Regions from separate parts of the Pseudomonas antarctica genome, predicted to be linked through region 4. Evidence: predicted binding sites of a transcription regulator. Region 4 holds the regulator's gene; each other region holds the start of a gene.
What was found. The regulator sigma-54, encoded in region 4, starts transcription at its own class of promoters, with help from an activator protein. The targets are predictions, from matches to a motif close to ANTGGCATNNANNTTGCTNT.

Region 1 (3,569 bases), 1.3 Mb from region 4:
CCGCCGCGATCAGCAAAGCGCGCTTGGCTGCCAGTTGCCCCTGCACTTCGCTCAGGTCCGGATAGGGTTTGTTCAGGTACAGCAGCCCGTCGGACTTATAGGGCTCAATCGGCACATGCCCGTTCAGGTGCGCCACCACCTGCAGCAGGTGGTCTACCGCAATCACCTTCAACCCCGACGCCAGGCACGCTTCCTCGGCATTGGCCCGAGGCACTATCACGGTGCGCCCGGCCTTGCGCGCCGCCAGCGCGGCGGGCAGCACGCCTTTGACCGCGCGCACCTCACCGGACAGCGCCAACTCACCCAGGCACTCCACGTCGTCCAGCATCAACGCCGGCACTTGCATGCTGGCCGCCAGAATCCCCAGGGCAATCGCCAAATCAAAACGCCCGCCGTCCTTGGGCAGGTCGGCAGGCGCGAGGTTGAGGGTGATGCGGCGGGCCGGGTATTGCAGCGCTGAGTTAAGGATGGCGCTGCGCACGCGGTCCTTGCTTTCCCTGACAGCAGTTTCCGGCAGGCCTACCAGCGTCAGGGAGGGCAGGCCGTTGGCCATATGCACTTCAACGCTGACGGCAGGGGCTTCGACGCCAATCTGGGCGCGGCTGTGGACGATGGCGAGGGACATGCTCGTTCCTTGAAGAGAGGGCCGCTTCCTGCGGTTTTTCAAGGGTAGACGAGGGGGTGGAGAGCGAGGCGGGAGAGGTTTTACAGAACGTATCCAGCGTCGGTCGCAGCGCTTTATGTGGGAGCTGGCTTGCCTGCGATAGCATCACCTCAGTGCAACTGATACACCGAGGCGCCTGCATCGCAGGCAAGCCAGCTCCCACACTGACCGCGTTTACTCAGTGGGCGGCGTTAACCTGGCTTCCAACTCCGCCACCTTCGCCTCCAGGCTCTCCAGCCGCGCACGGGTGCGGGCCAGTACGACCATCTGGCTGTCAAACTCTTCCCGGCTCACCAGGTCGAGCTTGCTGAAGCCGCTTTGCAGCAACGCTTTGAACTGGCTTTCGATTTCGTTGCGGGGCAGCGGGGTGTCGCCGCTGAAAAGGCGAGAGGCGTGGCCGCTCAGGGCGTCGAGAAGGTCTTTGGGCGCGAGCATGGGAAATATTCCGGAAAACTGTTGGCGGGCAGTGTATCACGCAGCGTCTATAGTCCTTTCACGGCCACAGACGCACGCTTTTCGCGCAGGGGGTCGGGCGGCTACGCACTGTTTTTGTGCGCATTGGCGTCGCCATACAGCCCCGCAGGTGGGCATAAGTGGGCAACGGACTGATTTCAGTGGTTTTTACGGAGCTGGCAAGCTTTCTGCTTAGACGATCATGACCCATGCACTGATGCAGTCGCTGTGACGAATGCAGTGCGCCGACGGATCAGGGGTACAGGTTTCGTCACCAGTGGTTCGCTGGCGTCGCAACGGCAAATGCCGAGGCGACGACGCGTTACAAAGCCAGGCACTGCGCTTAGACTTGAGACGGGTTTGTTTTCCTGGGGCAAGTCCACCAATTCGGGAGAGAGTTTTCATGAAGCTAGTCACTGCCATCATCAAGCCGTTCAAGTTGGACGATGTACGCGAGTCGTTGTCCGAGATCGGCGTGCAGGGCATTACCGTTACTGAGGTCAAGGGCTTCGGTCGGCAGAAGGGTCATACCGAGCTGTATCGTGGCGCGGAATACGTGGTCGATTTTCTGCCGAAGGTGAAGATTGATGTCGCCATTGACGACAAGGATCTTGACCGTGTTATCGAGGCGATAACCAAGGCGGCCAACACCGGCAAGATCGGTGACGGCAAGATCTTCGTGGTCAATCTGGAACAGGCTATTCGCATCCGTACCGGCGAAACCGATACCGACGCAATCTAAGCCGCCAAACCCCCAACGCCCCAGGAGAAAACAATATGACTCTGCGTAAATTCGCAGGGCTAGGAGCCCTGTTGTCCCTCGTAATGCCGGCCTTGGCATTGGCGGCGGACCCAGTCCCTGCTCCAGTCCTCAATTCCGGCGACACGGCGTGGATGCTTACGTCCACCGCGCTGGTGCTGTTCATGACCATTCCAGGCCTGGCGCTGTTCTACGGCGGTATGGTTCGCTCCAAAAACATTCTTTCCGTGATGATGCAGTGCTTCGCCATCACCGGTTTGATCACTATCTTGTGGTTCGTTTACGGCTACAGCATGGCGTTCGACACCACCGGTATGGAAGCAGGCGTCGTCAACCTCAACTCGTTCGTGGGCGGCCTGTCCAAACTGTTCCTGTCGGGTGTGACTCCGGCGAGCATTACCGGCCCTGCGGCGCTGTTCCCTGAGGCGGTGTTCGTCACCTTCCAGATGACGTTCGCCATCATTACGCCTGCGCTGATCGTCGGTGCTTTCGCTGAGCGTATGAAGTTCTCCGCGATGCTGATTTTCATGGGTGTCTGGTTCACCCTGGTCTACGCACCGATTGCCCACATGGTGTGGGGCGGTCCGGGTTCGTTGCTGGGCGACTGGGGCGTGCTGGACTTCGCGGGCGGCACCGTGGTGCACATCAACGCCGGTGTGGCTGGCTTGGTGGCGTGCCTGGTACTCGGCAAGCGTAAAGGCTTCCCGACCACGCCAATGGCACCTCACAACCTCGGTTATACCCTGGTGGGTGCAGCCATGTTGTGGGTTGGCTGGTTCGGCTTCAACGCAGGTTCCGCCGCTGCGGCCAACGGCACTGCCGGTATGGCGATGCTGGTCACCCAGATTGCTACCGCGGCTGCGGCGCTGGGCTGGATGTTCGCCGAGTGGGTCACCCACGGTAAGCCAAGTGCACTGGGCATCGCCTCGGGTGTAGTGGCCGGCCTGGTTGCAATCACCCCGGCTGCCGGCACCGTGGGCCCGATGGGCGCCCTGGTCATCGGCCTGGCGGCAGGCGTGGTGTGCTTCTTCTGCGCCACTACCCTGAAACGCAAACTGGGCTACGACGACTCCCTGGACGCCTTCGGCGTGCACGGTATCGGCGGTATCCTCGGCGCGATCCTGACCGGCGTATTCGCTGCCCCTTCGCTGGGCGGCTTCAACGCGGCGACCACTGACATCGCGGCGCAAGTCTGGATCCAGTGCAAAGGCGTCGGCTTCACCGTGATCTACACGGCCATCGTGACCTTCATTATCCTCAAGGTACTGGATGCGGTCATGGGCCTGCGGGTCACCGACGAAGAAGAGGCTGTCGGCCTCGATCTGGCGCAACACAACGAACGCGGTTACAACTTGTAAGTACGCGAAAAAAAGATGCCCGGCTTGCCGGGCATTTTTTTGCCTGGGGTTTGTCAGTGATAGGAAGCTGTACCGGTTTTTGCGCAGAGTTTGTGATGGGGCGCACACGGTACTTTTCACCGTGCAAAAGTCTTACATGCATGTAGGCGTATTCGGCACTTTGTTTTTTCCCTGAGCGCGCTAGAATGCGCGCCGATGGGCGGAGAACTGTATGTGGCAACAGACCCTGATTACCCTCCGGGCCAAGCCCAGGGGCTTTCACCTGGTAACGGATGAGTTGCTTGCCGGCTTGCCTGAATTGAAGGCTTGTCGCGTAGGCCTGTTGCATCTGTGG
Region 2 (3,569 bases), 630 kb from region 4:
ATCACGCCCAATTCATGTGCACGCCCGCCCAGATTAAAGAAGCAGAAGTGGCTCATCAGGCCGCGGCGCATGATCTGGTAGGCCGCTACCGTGGAATCGAAACCGCCGGACATGAGCACCAGGGTCTGTTCCAGGGCACCCAGCGGGTAGCCGCCGATGCTGTTGTGCTGGCTGTGAATCACAAACAACCGTTGGTCGCGAATTTCCATGCGCACTTCAATTTGCGGCGCTTTCAGGGAAATTCCGGCGGCGCCGCACTCGCGACGCAGCTTGCTGCCAACGTATTTCTCGACGTCCATGGAGCTGAAGGTGTGCTTGCCGGCGCGCTTGCAGCGCACCGAAAAAATCTTGCCTTCAAGCTCATTGCCAAAGTGCTGTTTGCACTTCTCGGTGATGTCGTCGAAGTCGCCCAGCGGGTACTCATCCACCTGCAGGAAATGCGCGATGCCCGGCATGCAGCTCAGGCGCTCGGTCATGTCCTTCAAGGCTTTGGCATCGGTGATACGGGTTTCCAGCTCGAGGTTGTCCCACACGCCATTCACCACCACAGCCGGGTCCAGGTCACGGAGCACGGCACGGATGTTCTTGGCCAACTGACGGATGAAACGCATCCGTACCGGTCGGCTTTTGATGGTGATTTCGGGGAACACTTTAACGATTAATTTCATGGAAACAGCGCGCGCCGGGCCTGCTGAAAAAGGGGGGCGCGGATTATAGCGGAAATCGCTCAAGGTTTAACCAGTTAATATGCATCACACGCAGCACGCACCAAAACGGGTCATTTATGTGAATTAGCGCTACATTGCAGTGCGTGATTTATTCCGTTTCAGCGGATTGCACCGTTATAGGGGCGATTTTGAGGCAAAAAGGCCATGTTGGCGCACTGGCATGCAATTTGCTCTCTTGTGAGGCAGGTTGCCTTGGTCGAGTATTCGCGCCGGCATCACCCACATTCTAAGGGCTAACTCCACTATCCAGCCCGAAGCCACCCGGAGGACACCATGTCGAAGTCGGTTCAACTCATCAAAGATCATGACGTTAAATGGATTGATCTGCGCTTCACGGACACTAAAGGTACTCAGCACCACGTGACCATGCCGGCTCGCGACGCGCTGGATGATGCTTTCTTCGAAGAAGGCAAAATGTTCGACGGTTCCTCCATTGCCGGTTGGAAAGGCATCGAAGCTTCCGACATGATCCTGATGCCGGACGACAGCACTGCCGTTCTCGACCCGTTCACCGAAGACCCAACCCTGATCATCGTCTGCGACGTGATCGAGCCTTCGACCATGCAAGGCTACGACCGCGACCCACGTGCGATCGCCAAGCGCGCCGAGGAATACCTGAAGTCGACCGGTATCGGCGACACCGTATTCGTAGGTCCGGAGCCAGAATTCTTCATCTTTGATTCGGTCAAGTTCAAGTCCGACATCTCCGGCTCCATGTTCAAAATCTTCTCCGAACAGGGTTCGTGGATGTCCGACCAGGACATCGAAGGCGGCAACAAAGGCCACCGTCCAGGCATCAAAGGTGGCTACTTCCCGGTTCCGCCGTTCGACCACGACCACGAAATCCGTACCTCCATGTGCAACGCCATGGAAGAAATGGGCCTGGTCATCGAAGTTCACCACCACGAAGTGGCGACTGCAGGCCAGAACGAAATCGGCGTGAAGTTCAACACCCTGGTTGCCAAGGCTGACGAAGTTCAGACCCTGAAGTACTGCGTACACAACGTGGCTGATGCCTACGGCCGTACCGCTACTTTCATGCCTAAGCCGCTGTATGGCGATAACGGTTCGGGTATGCACGTTCACCTGTCCATCGCTAAAGATGGCAAGAACACCTTCGCTGGCGAAGGTTATGCCGGCCTGTCCGACACTGCCCTGTACTTCATCGGCGGTATCATCAAGCACGGTAAGGCCCTGAACGGCTTCACCAACCCGTCGACCAACTCCTACAAGCGTCTGGTCCCAGGTTTCGAAGCACCGGTAATGCTGGCCTACTCGGCGCGCAACCGCTCCGCCTCGATCCGTATTCCTTACGTGTCCAGCCCGCGCGCTCGCCGTATCGAAGCTCGCTTCCCGGACCCGGCAGCCAACCCGTACCTGGCCTTCGCGGCCCTGGTCATGGCTGGCCTGGACGGTATCCAGAACAAGATCCACCCTGGCGACGCTGCCGACAAAAACTTGTACGACCTGCCGCCTGAAGAGGCCAAAGAGATCCCACAAGTGTGCGGCAGCCTGAAAGAAGCCCTGGAAGAGCTGGACAAGGGCCGCGCGTTCCTGACCAAAGGCGGCGTATTCAGCGACGACTTCATCGATGCCTACATCGAGCTGAAAAGCGAAGAAGAAATCAAAGTACGCACCTTCGTACACCCACTGGAATACGAGCTGTACTACAGCTGCTGATCCGGTAGCGCCGCTTAACGTGGCGTGACGAAAAGACCTCCTTCGGGAGGTCTTTTTTTGCCTTGCGTTTAGCGAGCCGGGGCGTGGCGGTCGAGCATTTTTCCAACCATCAAGGTGCCGAGAGCACTGAGCTGATGAATCGCCAGTACGGTATCGCGGTGTTTGCCTTCCAGCGCCTCGGACAAATCAAGCAACAAGGTGCTGACTGAGGAGAAGGCTTCGAAGCTGTTGACCAGCAGGGACTCGTCATCGCTGCCGGGATCGACGGTGAAGACGGATGGAGGTGGATTTGGGTTTGCTTTGAACATGTCTTAACTTCCTCGAATGAGGCCGCCATCGACTCGCTACTAAACGATAGGGTGGCAGCTATGCGCAGGTTAGTAGACCGGGGAAGTTAAGCAAAAGCCGGCGCACCCGAAGGTGCCCTACGCACAGCCGCCATGAAGGTCGGAGTGGTACGACTTAACTTAACCCTCAGGCTACTAAACCTGATCGCTGATGAGCAGCGACCGAGCAACCTTAGAGACGACAAGCTAGCCGTACAAGCCGGCGGATTCTGGCTCACCTGTAGGCAAGCACGCAAGCTAAGGTAGCCTCTGGCTGACACTGCCAGAAATCTGCAAACCCAATCAAAATGTGGGAGCGGGCTTGCTCGCGAAGGCGGTATATCAGTTAATGCATCGGGTGACTGACACACCGCCTTCGCGAGCAAGCCCGCTCCCACAAGGAGATCTACGTTGAAACATAAACTTGCATTCGCCCTGTTGTTCGCCTGCGCCACAGCCAGCGCCGCGCCGCCCACGCTGGAGCCTCTGCTCAACAGCATCGCCGAACGCCTGGAGATCGCCGACCAGGTGGCCCTGAGCAAATGGGACAGCCACAAGCCCGTAGAGGACAAGAAGCGCGAAGAGGACGTGATCGCCAGCGTCGTCGCCCAGGCGCCTACTTACAAACTGGACCCCGCCGCCGCCGAGCAATTTTTCTCGGCACAGATCGAAGCCAATAAGTTGGTGCAATACACCCATCTATCCGACTGGCAGTTCCAAGGCAAAGCGCCCGACGACCCGCGCCCAGACCTGGTAAAGCAAATTCGCCCGCAACTGGACCAACTGCAAAAACGCCTGCTCCAGCAACTGGCTGACTTTACCCCCCAGCGCACCG
Region 3 (3,569 bases), 2.6 Mb from region 4:
AAACCACCTCTGGTGGAGGGGATAGCTTCGCGCTACTCTGCAACTGAGATCAGCGAATGAATCGCTAAGGTCTGGTCTTGTCAGCTACATGCTTGTTTTCCCGCGGTCATGTCATTGCCGTAGTACCCGCGCCAGTAGGGCGCGGGCTTCGGGAAGCACGGAAAGTCTATCCATCGGTTTGAGGAGGACGTTTCATGAGCACAGCCTATCAAGAAGACATCAGCACCAACGTACTGCGCCGCATGAAAGAGGGCGGCTTCGACTTCTCGCGTTTTCACCCCATCGAGTTCTACGCCATTTTCCCGGATGAGGAACGGGCGCGAAGGGCTGCGGGTCGATTTCGTGGGGAATCCCTGAATGCCCAGGTCAGCGCGCGCGATGATGGCGCCTGGTACCTGGAGCTGAGCAAAATCATGTTCGCAACCTACGACGGTATAGGAGACTTCGAGCAAGACTTTGAAGCGGTGGTCGAGCCGCTGGGCGGAATCATCGAAGGGTGGGGCGTCAAGCAGGAGGTGCGTGGGTTACCCATGTAGCTGGATTTTATGAGCAACACAGCGTATCGGCTGACCTTTGGGTCGGCCGATTTTGTTTGTGCTGTCTGAAATTTCCCGAACGTGCAGAGCACTTTTCGAGCAGCAAAAAAAAGCCACCCAAAAAGGGTGGCCCAAAGGGAAGAGAGGTTCGCTGAAATCTCAGGAAACAATCCTGTTCAGCCGATGTGGGTGATTATCCGCAGGAGGGGCCGGGCAGTGAAATCAACTCTGACTATGCTGTTGATAGTCAAAGCCTGCATTGCGATGAAGCGCGGGTCGTGAGCGCCAGCATTCTGCGCACCAGGAAGGTGCGGTCAGATTTTGCAGGTTATTTAACTGACTGATTTTTAAGTGTTTATGCCGATGGCACGGGCCTTGCGACAGTGCTTGCGCCCGGGTGACAAGGAGTACGGCATGACCCGCACTTATTACGATGAAATGTACGACGGGGCAGGGCAGGTTCGCCCCCATTACCGCGAGTTCGCCCGCTGGTTGGCCGAAACGCCGGCCGAACTGCTGGCGCAGCGCCGGCGTGAGGCCGACTTGCTGTTCCACCGTGCCGGTATCACCTTCACCCTCTATGGGGACGAGCAGGGCACTGAGCGTCTGATCCCTTTTGACACCATCCCGCGCAGTATTCCGGCGAGTGAATGGCGGATTGTCGAGCGTGGGTGTATTCAAAGGGTCAAGGCGCTGAACATGTTTCTCGCCGACCTGTATCACGACCAGCGCATCATCAAGGCCGGCATTATCCCCGCCGAGCAGGTGCTGGCCAACGAGCAATACCAACTGGCGATGCAGGGCCTGGACCTGCACCGCGATCTGTATTCCCACATCTCCGGGGTCGATCTCGTACGTGATGGCGATGGCACTTACTACGTGCTGGAAGACAACCTGCGCACCCCAAGCGGTGTCAGCTACATGCTTGAAGATCGCAAGATGATGATGCGGCTGTTCCCGGAATTATTCGCGGCGCAGCGCATTGCGCCGATTGATCATTACCCCAACCTACTGCTCGATACCCTCAAAAGCTCCAGCCCGCTGGATAATCCAAGTGTGGTGGTGCTGACGCCGGGCCGCTTCAACAGCGCGTTTTTTGAACATGCCTTCCTGGCCCGGGAGATGGGCGTGGAACTGGTAGAAGGCGCGGACCTGTTTGTCCGCGATGACCGCGTATTCATGCGCACCACCGACGGCCCCAAGGCAGTGGACGTGATCTACCGGCGCCTCGACGACGCATTCCTCGACCCGCTGGCCTTCAACCCTGATTCGATGCTGGGCGTGCCTGGCCTGCTCGCGGCATACCGCTCGGGCAATGTGGTACTGGCCAATGCGATCGGCACGGGGGTGGCGGATGACAAGTCGGTGTACCCCTTCGTCACCGAGATGATCCGCTTTTACCTGGATGAAGAGCCGGTTCTGAAGAACGTTCCGACGTTTCAGTGCCGAAAGCCCGATGAACTGTCCCATGTGCTGGCCAACCTGCCGGACCTGGTCGTCAAGGAAACCCAAGGCTCCGGCGGCTACGGCATGCTGGTCGGCCCGGCTTCCACGGCGGCGGAAATCGAAGCCTTCCGCGCCCGTATCAAGGCCAAGCCCCACGCCTATATCGCACAACCGACCCTGTGTTTATCCACCTGTCCGACCTTCGTCGAAAACGGCATCGCGCCGCGCCATATCGACTTGCGGCCGTTTGTATTGTCCGGCAAGGAAACCCGCGTCGTTCCCGGTGGCCTCACCCGTGTGGCGCTGCGCGAAGGCTCGCTGGTGGTCAATTCGTCCCAGGGCGGCGGCACCAAAGACACTTGGGTGGTCGAGGACTGATGCCATGTTGAGTAGAACTGCCTCGGATTTGTACTGGATGTCGCGCTACCTGGAGCGCGCCGAAAACCTCGCGCGCATGCTCGATGTCAGCTATTCGTTGTCGCTGATGCCCCAGGACGGGCGCGGCGATGGCTTGCATGAGTTGGCCATGCCGTTGTTGATCACCGGCACTCTGGAGGATTACCACGAACGCCACGGCGAACTGCACGCCGAACGCTTGTTGCACTTCTTTGCACTGGACGCGGCCAACCCGGCCAGCATCTACAGTTGTCTCGGCGCTGCGCGGGCCAGCGCCCATGCAGTGCGTGGGCGAATTACCGCCGACATGTGGGAAAACATCAACGCCACCTGGCTGGATATTCGCGATATTGCCCAACAAGGGCTGAGCCACTACGGCATGAGCCGGTTTTGTGAATGGGTCAAGGAGCGTTCGCACCTGTTCCGAGGCGCTACCTACGGCACCATCATGCGTAACGATGCGTTTCGTTTTATTCGCCTGGGCACCTTTATCGAGCGCGCCGACAACACCCTGCGCCTGCTCGATGCTCGCTACGAAATGGCCGGTGACCAAGCCGCCGCCGTCACCGACGGCACGGCCCACGCCTACTATCAATGGAGCGCCTTGTTGCGCGCCTTGTCGTCATTCGAGGCCTACACCGAGATCTACCGCGACGCGCCCGGCGCCCGGCAAGTGGCCGAGCTGCTGCTGTTACGCGCAGACGTCCCGCGTTCCCTGCGGGCCTGCAGCGAAGAGATCGACCAGATTCTCGCCAGCCTGCCCGGCCTCAATGGCCGCCCGGCCCAGCGCCTGGCCGCCGAGATGGACGCGCGCCTGCGCTTTACCGCCATCGATGAAATTCTCGAGGAAGGCCTGCACGCCTGGCTGACCGATTTTATTCCCTTGGTCCGCCAGTTGGGCGACGCCATCTACAGTTCCTACCTGGAGGCGGCATGAGACTCTCCATCAGCCACGAAACCACCTACCGTTACGAAGACCAGGTGCGCGCCAGCATCCAGTACCTGCGCCTCACGCCCCACGACAGCGAGCGCCAGCATGTGCTCAGCTGGCAACTCGACCTGCCGCGCCCGGTGCGGGCGCAGGTTGACCCGTTCGGCAACATCCTGCACGTGCTGACCCTGGATGAACCCCACGACGCCATCATCATTGGCGCCCGTGGCCAAGTGGATATCGACGAATTACGCGAGGCC
Region 4 (3,569 bases):
TCATCACCCAAGGCTCGATGAAAATCACCGGCAACACGGTGACGCTCACGCGTACGCCGGCTGGCGACATTGATGTGGTGACGTCGGTGGGCAACCTGGCTTACTTCGAACAGAAGCAGGCGGCTACGGACCCGGCTCCGATCAAGGGCTATGGCAAGACCATCCAGTATCACGCCCAGCAGAATCGCATCATCCTGATCGACCAGGCCAGGGTTGTCAGCAGCGATGGCAACACCACCGACGGTGAAAAAATCACCTATGACACGGTGAAGCAGATCGCCCAGGCGGGTCGCGCTACCGGCTCGAAGATCGGCACTCCGAAGCCGCGCATCGACATGGTTATCCAGCCGAAGCAGAAAGAAGGCGCCGCCCAGCCTGCGCCCAAACCCGCTGCGAAGAAGGCGAACTAATGGCAACCCTGAAAGCCCAGCATCTGGCCAAGGCTTATAAAAGCCGTCAGGTCGTACGCGACGTCAGTTTATCGATAGACAGCGGCCAGATCGTTGGCTTGCTCGGCCCCAACGGCGCCGGCAAGACCACGTGCTTCTACATGATTGTTGGCCTGGTCCAGGCGGATCAGGGCCGTGTATTGATCGATGACCTGGACGTCAGCAACCAGCCGATGCACGGTCGTGCGCGCGCAGGTATCGGCTATCTTCCCCAAGAGGCGTCGATCTTCCGCAAACTGTCGGTAGCAGACAACATCATGGCGATCCTGGAGACCCGCAAGGAACTCGACCGTGACGGCCGCCGCAAAGAGCTGGAAAGCCTGCTGCAGGAATTCCACATCAACCACATTCGCGACAACCTTGGCATGAGCTTGTCCGGTGGTGAGCGTCGCCGTGTGGAAATCGCCCGTGCCCTGGCCACTGCGCCGAAATTCATCCTGCTGGATGAACCCTTCGCCGGCGTCGACCCGATCTCGGTCGGCGACATCAAGCAGATCATCCATCATCTCAAGGCCAAGGGTATCGGTGTATTGATCACCGACCACAACGTCCGTGAGACCCTCGATATCTGTGAAACGGCTTATATCGTCAACGATGGTCAGCTGATCGCCGAAGGCGACTCCGCCACCATCCTGGCCAACGAACTGGTCAAGGAAGTATACCTGGGCCACGAGTTCCGCCTGTAAGCACTGTGGTGTCTGGCCGTTCGCCAAAGCGCGCGGGAGTCAATAAAAACCTCCGGTTTTTTATTGTTACCGCGCTCTAGGCAAAGCCCCCGACATCAGGCATATAATTTGCTTATGTTTGGCGCTCACGCGCCCTGTCGTGGATGGCGCATTGCGCCGGCGAATAAGGTGTTAAGCCCCTGCCATGAAACCATCGCTAGTCCTGAGAATGGGCCAGCAGCTGACGATGACACCGCAGCTGCAACAGGCCATCCGCCTGCTCCAATTGTCGACCCTGGACCTGCAACAGGAAATCCAGGAGGCCCTGGAGTCCAATCCGATGCTCGAACGCCAGGAAGAAGGCGACGACTTCGATAATGCAGACCCGCTGGCCGACAACATCGAGCAAAAACCCAATTCCGACGTGCAGGAACCTTCCTATCAGGAAACCGCCCCTACGGTGGACAACCTTGAGGAAGGCGAATGGAACGAACGCATTCCCAACGAGCTTCCGGTAGACACCGCCTGGGAAGACGTTTACCAGACCAGCGCCAGCAGCCTGCCCAGCAATGATGATGACGAGTGGGATTTCACCACCCGCACCTCCGTCGGCGAGAGCTTGCAGAGCCATTTGCTGTGGCAATTGAACCTGGCGCCGATGTCCGACACCGATCGCCTGATCGCCGTGACCCTGATCGACTGCATCAATAACCAGGGTTATCTGGACGAGACTCTCGAAGAGATCCTTGAGGCTTTCGATCCGGAACTGGACATCGAACTGGACGAAATCGAAGCCGTCCTGCACCGCATCCAGCAGTTCGAGCCCGCCGGTATCGGCGCGCGCACGCTGAGTGAGTGCCTGTTGCTGCAACTGCGCCAACTGCCTGCCAAGACCCCGTGGCTCGCCGAAGCCCAGCGCCTGGTCACCGACTACATCGACCTGCTGGGCAGCCGCGACTACAGCCAGCTGATGCGCCGTATGAAGCTCAAGGAAGACGACCTGCGCCAGGTCATCGAGCTGGTGCAGAGCCTTAACCCTCGCCCGGGCTCGCAGATCGAGTCCAGCGAAGCCGAATATGTCGTTCCCGATGTGATCGTGCGCAAAGACAACGAACGTTGGCTGGTGGAGCTGAACCAGGAGTCGGTGCCTCGTCTGCGGGTCAACCCGCAATACGCAGGTTTTGTGCGCCGTGCCGATACCAGCGCCGATAACACCTTCATGCGCAACCAGTTGCAGGAAGCGCGCTGGTTCATCAAGAGCCTGCAAAGCCGCAACGAAACCCTGATGAAAGTGGCCACTCAGATCGTCGAGCATCAACGCGGCTTCCTGGAATACGGCGACGAGGCCATGAAACCCCTGGTCCTGCACGATATCGCCGAAGCGGTAGGCATGCATGAATCGACAATTTCCAGGGTGACCACACAGAAATTCATGCATACCCCACGGGGTATTTATGAGCTGAAATACTTTTTCTCCAGCCACGTAAGCACCTCCGAAGGCGGCGAATGCTCGTCCACGGCGATCCGCGCGATCATCAAAAAACTGGTTGCCGCGGAAAATCAGAAAAAGCCGTTGAGTGACAGCAAGATCGCTGGTTTACTGGAGGCACAAGGCATTCAGGTCGCCCGTCGAACCGTCGCCAAGTACCGCGAGTCCCTCGGGATCGCGCCTTCCAGCGAGCGTAAGCGTTTGATGTGACGGGCGGGCCATAGCGTTCCAGTGGCAGGCGCTTTTGCCTGTCGCTTTATGCACTGGCAACGAAGGAGAAGCTGTATGCAAGTCAACATCAGTGGACACCATGTAGAAGTCACCCCTCCATTGCGCGAATATGTCGAGCAGAAGCTGAAACGACTCGAGGGTCATTTCGACAAGATCACCAATGTGCAGGTCATCATGAAGGTCGATAAGCTTCAGCAGAAAATTGAAGCGACCTTGCAGATACCCGGTGGCGAAGTGGTCGCCAATGCCGAGCATGAAGACATGTATGCATCGATCGATGCCTTGACTGACAAGCTTGACCGCCAACTTAAAAAGCATAAGGAAAAGCAGCAGAGCCTTCTTCAAGGCACTGGCCGCTAACACTCCCCACCCATGATTCGACTTGAAACCATCCTGACCCCCGGCCGTTCCCTCGTGAACGTGCCGGGCGGCAGCAAAAAGAAAGCACTCGAACAAATTGCCAAGCTGATCAGCCACGAAGTGCCTGAACTGGATGAGCAAGTTGTCTATGAGGCGCTGATTGCCCGTGAAAAACTCGGTTCAACCGGTTTTGGTAACGGCATCGCCATTCCCCATTGCCGCCTGCAAGGCTGTGAGTCTCCAGTCAGCGCCCTGCTGCACATGGAAAAACCTATTGATTTCGACGCCATCGACGGTGCCCCGGTCGACCTGCTGTTCGTCCTGCTGGTCCCGCAAGCCGCCACCGATGCGCACCTGGAACTGCTCCGGCAGATC

Region 1: glnK (P-II family nitrogen regulator) is a predicted target of sigma-54. The motif match lies at 1,293-1,312, and genes of this name have one in related genera.
Region 2: glnA (glutamate--ammonia ligase) is a predicted target of sigma-54. The motif match lies at 883-902, and genes of this name have one in related genera.
Region 3: A7J50_RS22105 (circularly permuted type 2 ATP-grasp protein) is a predicted target of sigma-54. The motif match lies at 899-918, and genes of this name have one in related genera.

The regions. Positions count from the first base shown of each region.
Region 1 covers NZ_CP015600.1:6,231,050-6,234,618, reverse strand. The annotation lists gene A7J50_RS28425 (YifB family Mg chelatase-like AAA ATPase) at 1-625, opposite strand, end outside; gene A7J50_RS28420 (accessory factor UbiK family protein) at 839-1,099, opposite strand; gene glnK (P-II family nitrogen regulator) at 1,521-1,859, shown strand; gene A7J50_RS28410 (ammonium transporter) at 1,895-3,235, shown strand; gene A7J50_RS28405 (secondary thiamine-phosphate synthase enzyme YjbQ) at 3,447-3,569, shown strand, end outside.
Region 2 covers NZ_CP015600.1:413,508-417,076, reverse strand. The annotation lists gene thiI (tRNA uracil 4-sulfurtransferase ThiI) at 1-668, opposite strand, end outside; gene glnA (glutamate--ammonia ligase) at 1,002-2,408, shown strand; gene A7J50_RS01665 (DUF6124 family protein) at 2,477-2,716, opposite strand; gene A7J50_RS01660 (chorismate mutase) at 3,146-3,569, shown strand, end outside.
Region 3 covers NZ_CP015600.1:4,881,011-4,884,579, reverse strand. The annotation lists gene A7J50_RS22110 (ribonuclease E inhibitor RraB) at 195-536, shown strand; gene A7J50_RS22105 (circularly permuted type 2 ATP-grasp protein) at 951-2,360, shown strand; gene A7J50_RS22100 (alpha-E domain-containing protein) at 2,365-3,315, shown strand; gene A7J50_RS22095 (transglutaminase family protein) at 3,312-3,569, shown strand, end outside.
Region 4 covers NZ_CP015600.1:1,044,750-1,048,318, reverse strand. The annotation lists gene lptA (lipopolysaccharide transport periplasmic protein LptA) at 1-410, shown strand, start outside; gene lptB (LPS export ABC transporter ATP-binding protein) at 410-1,135, shown strand; gene A7J50_RS04480 (RNA polymerase factor sigma-54) at 1,320-2,813, shown strand; gene hpf (ribosome hibernation-promoting factor, HPF/YfiA family) at 2,889-3,194, shown strand; gene ptsN (PTS IIA-like nitrogen regulatory protein PtsN) at 3,207-3,569, shown strand, end outside.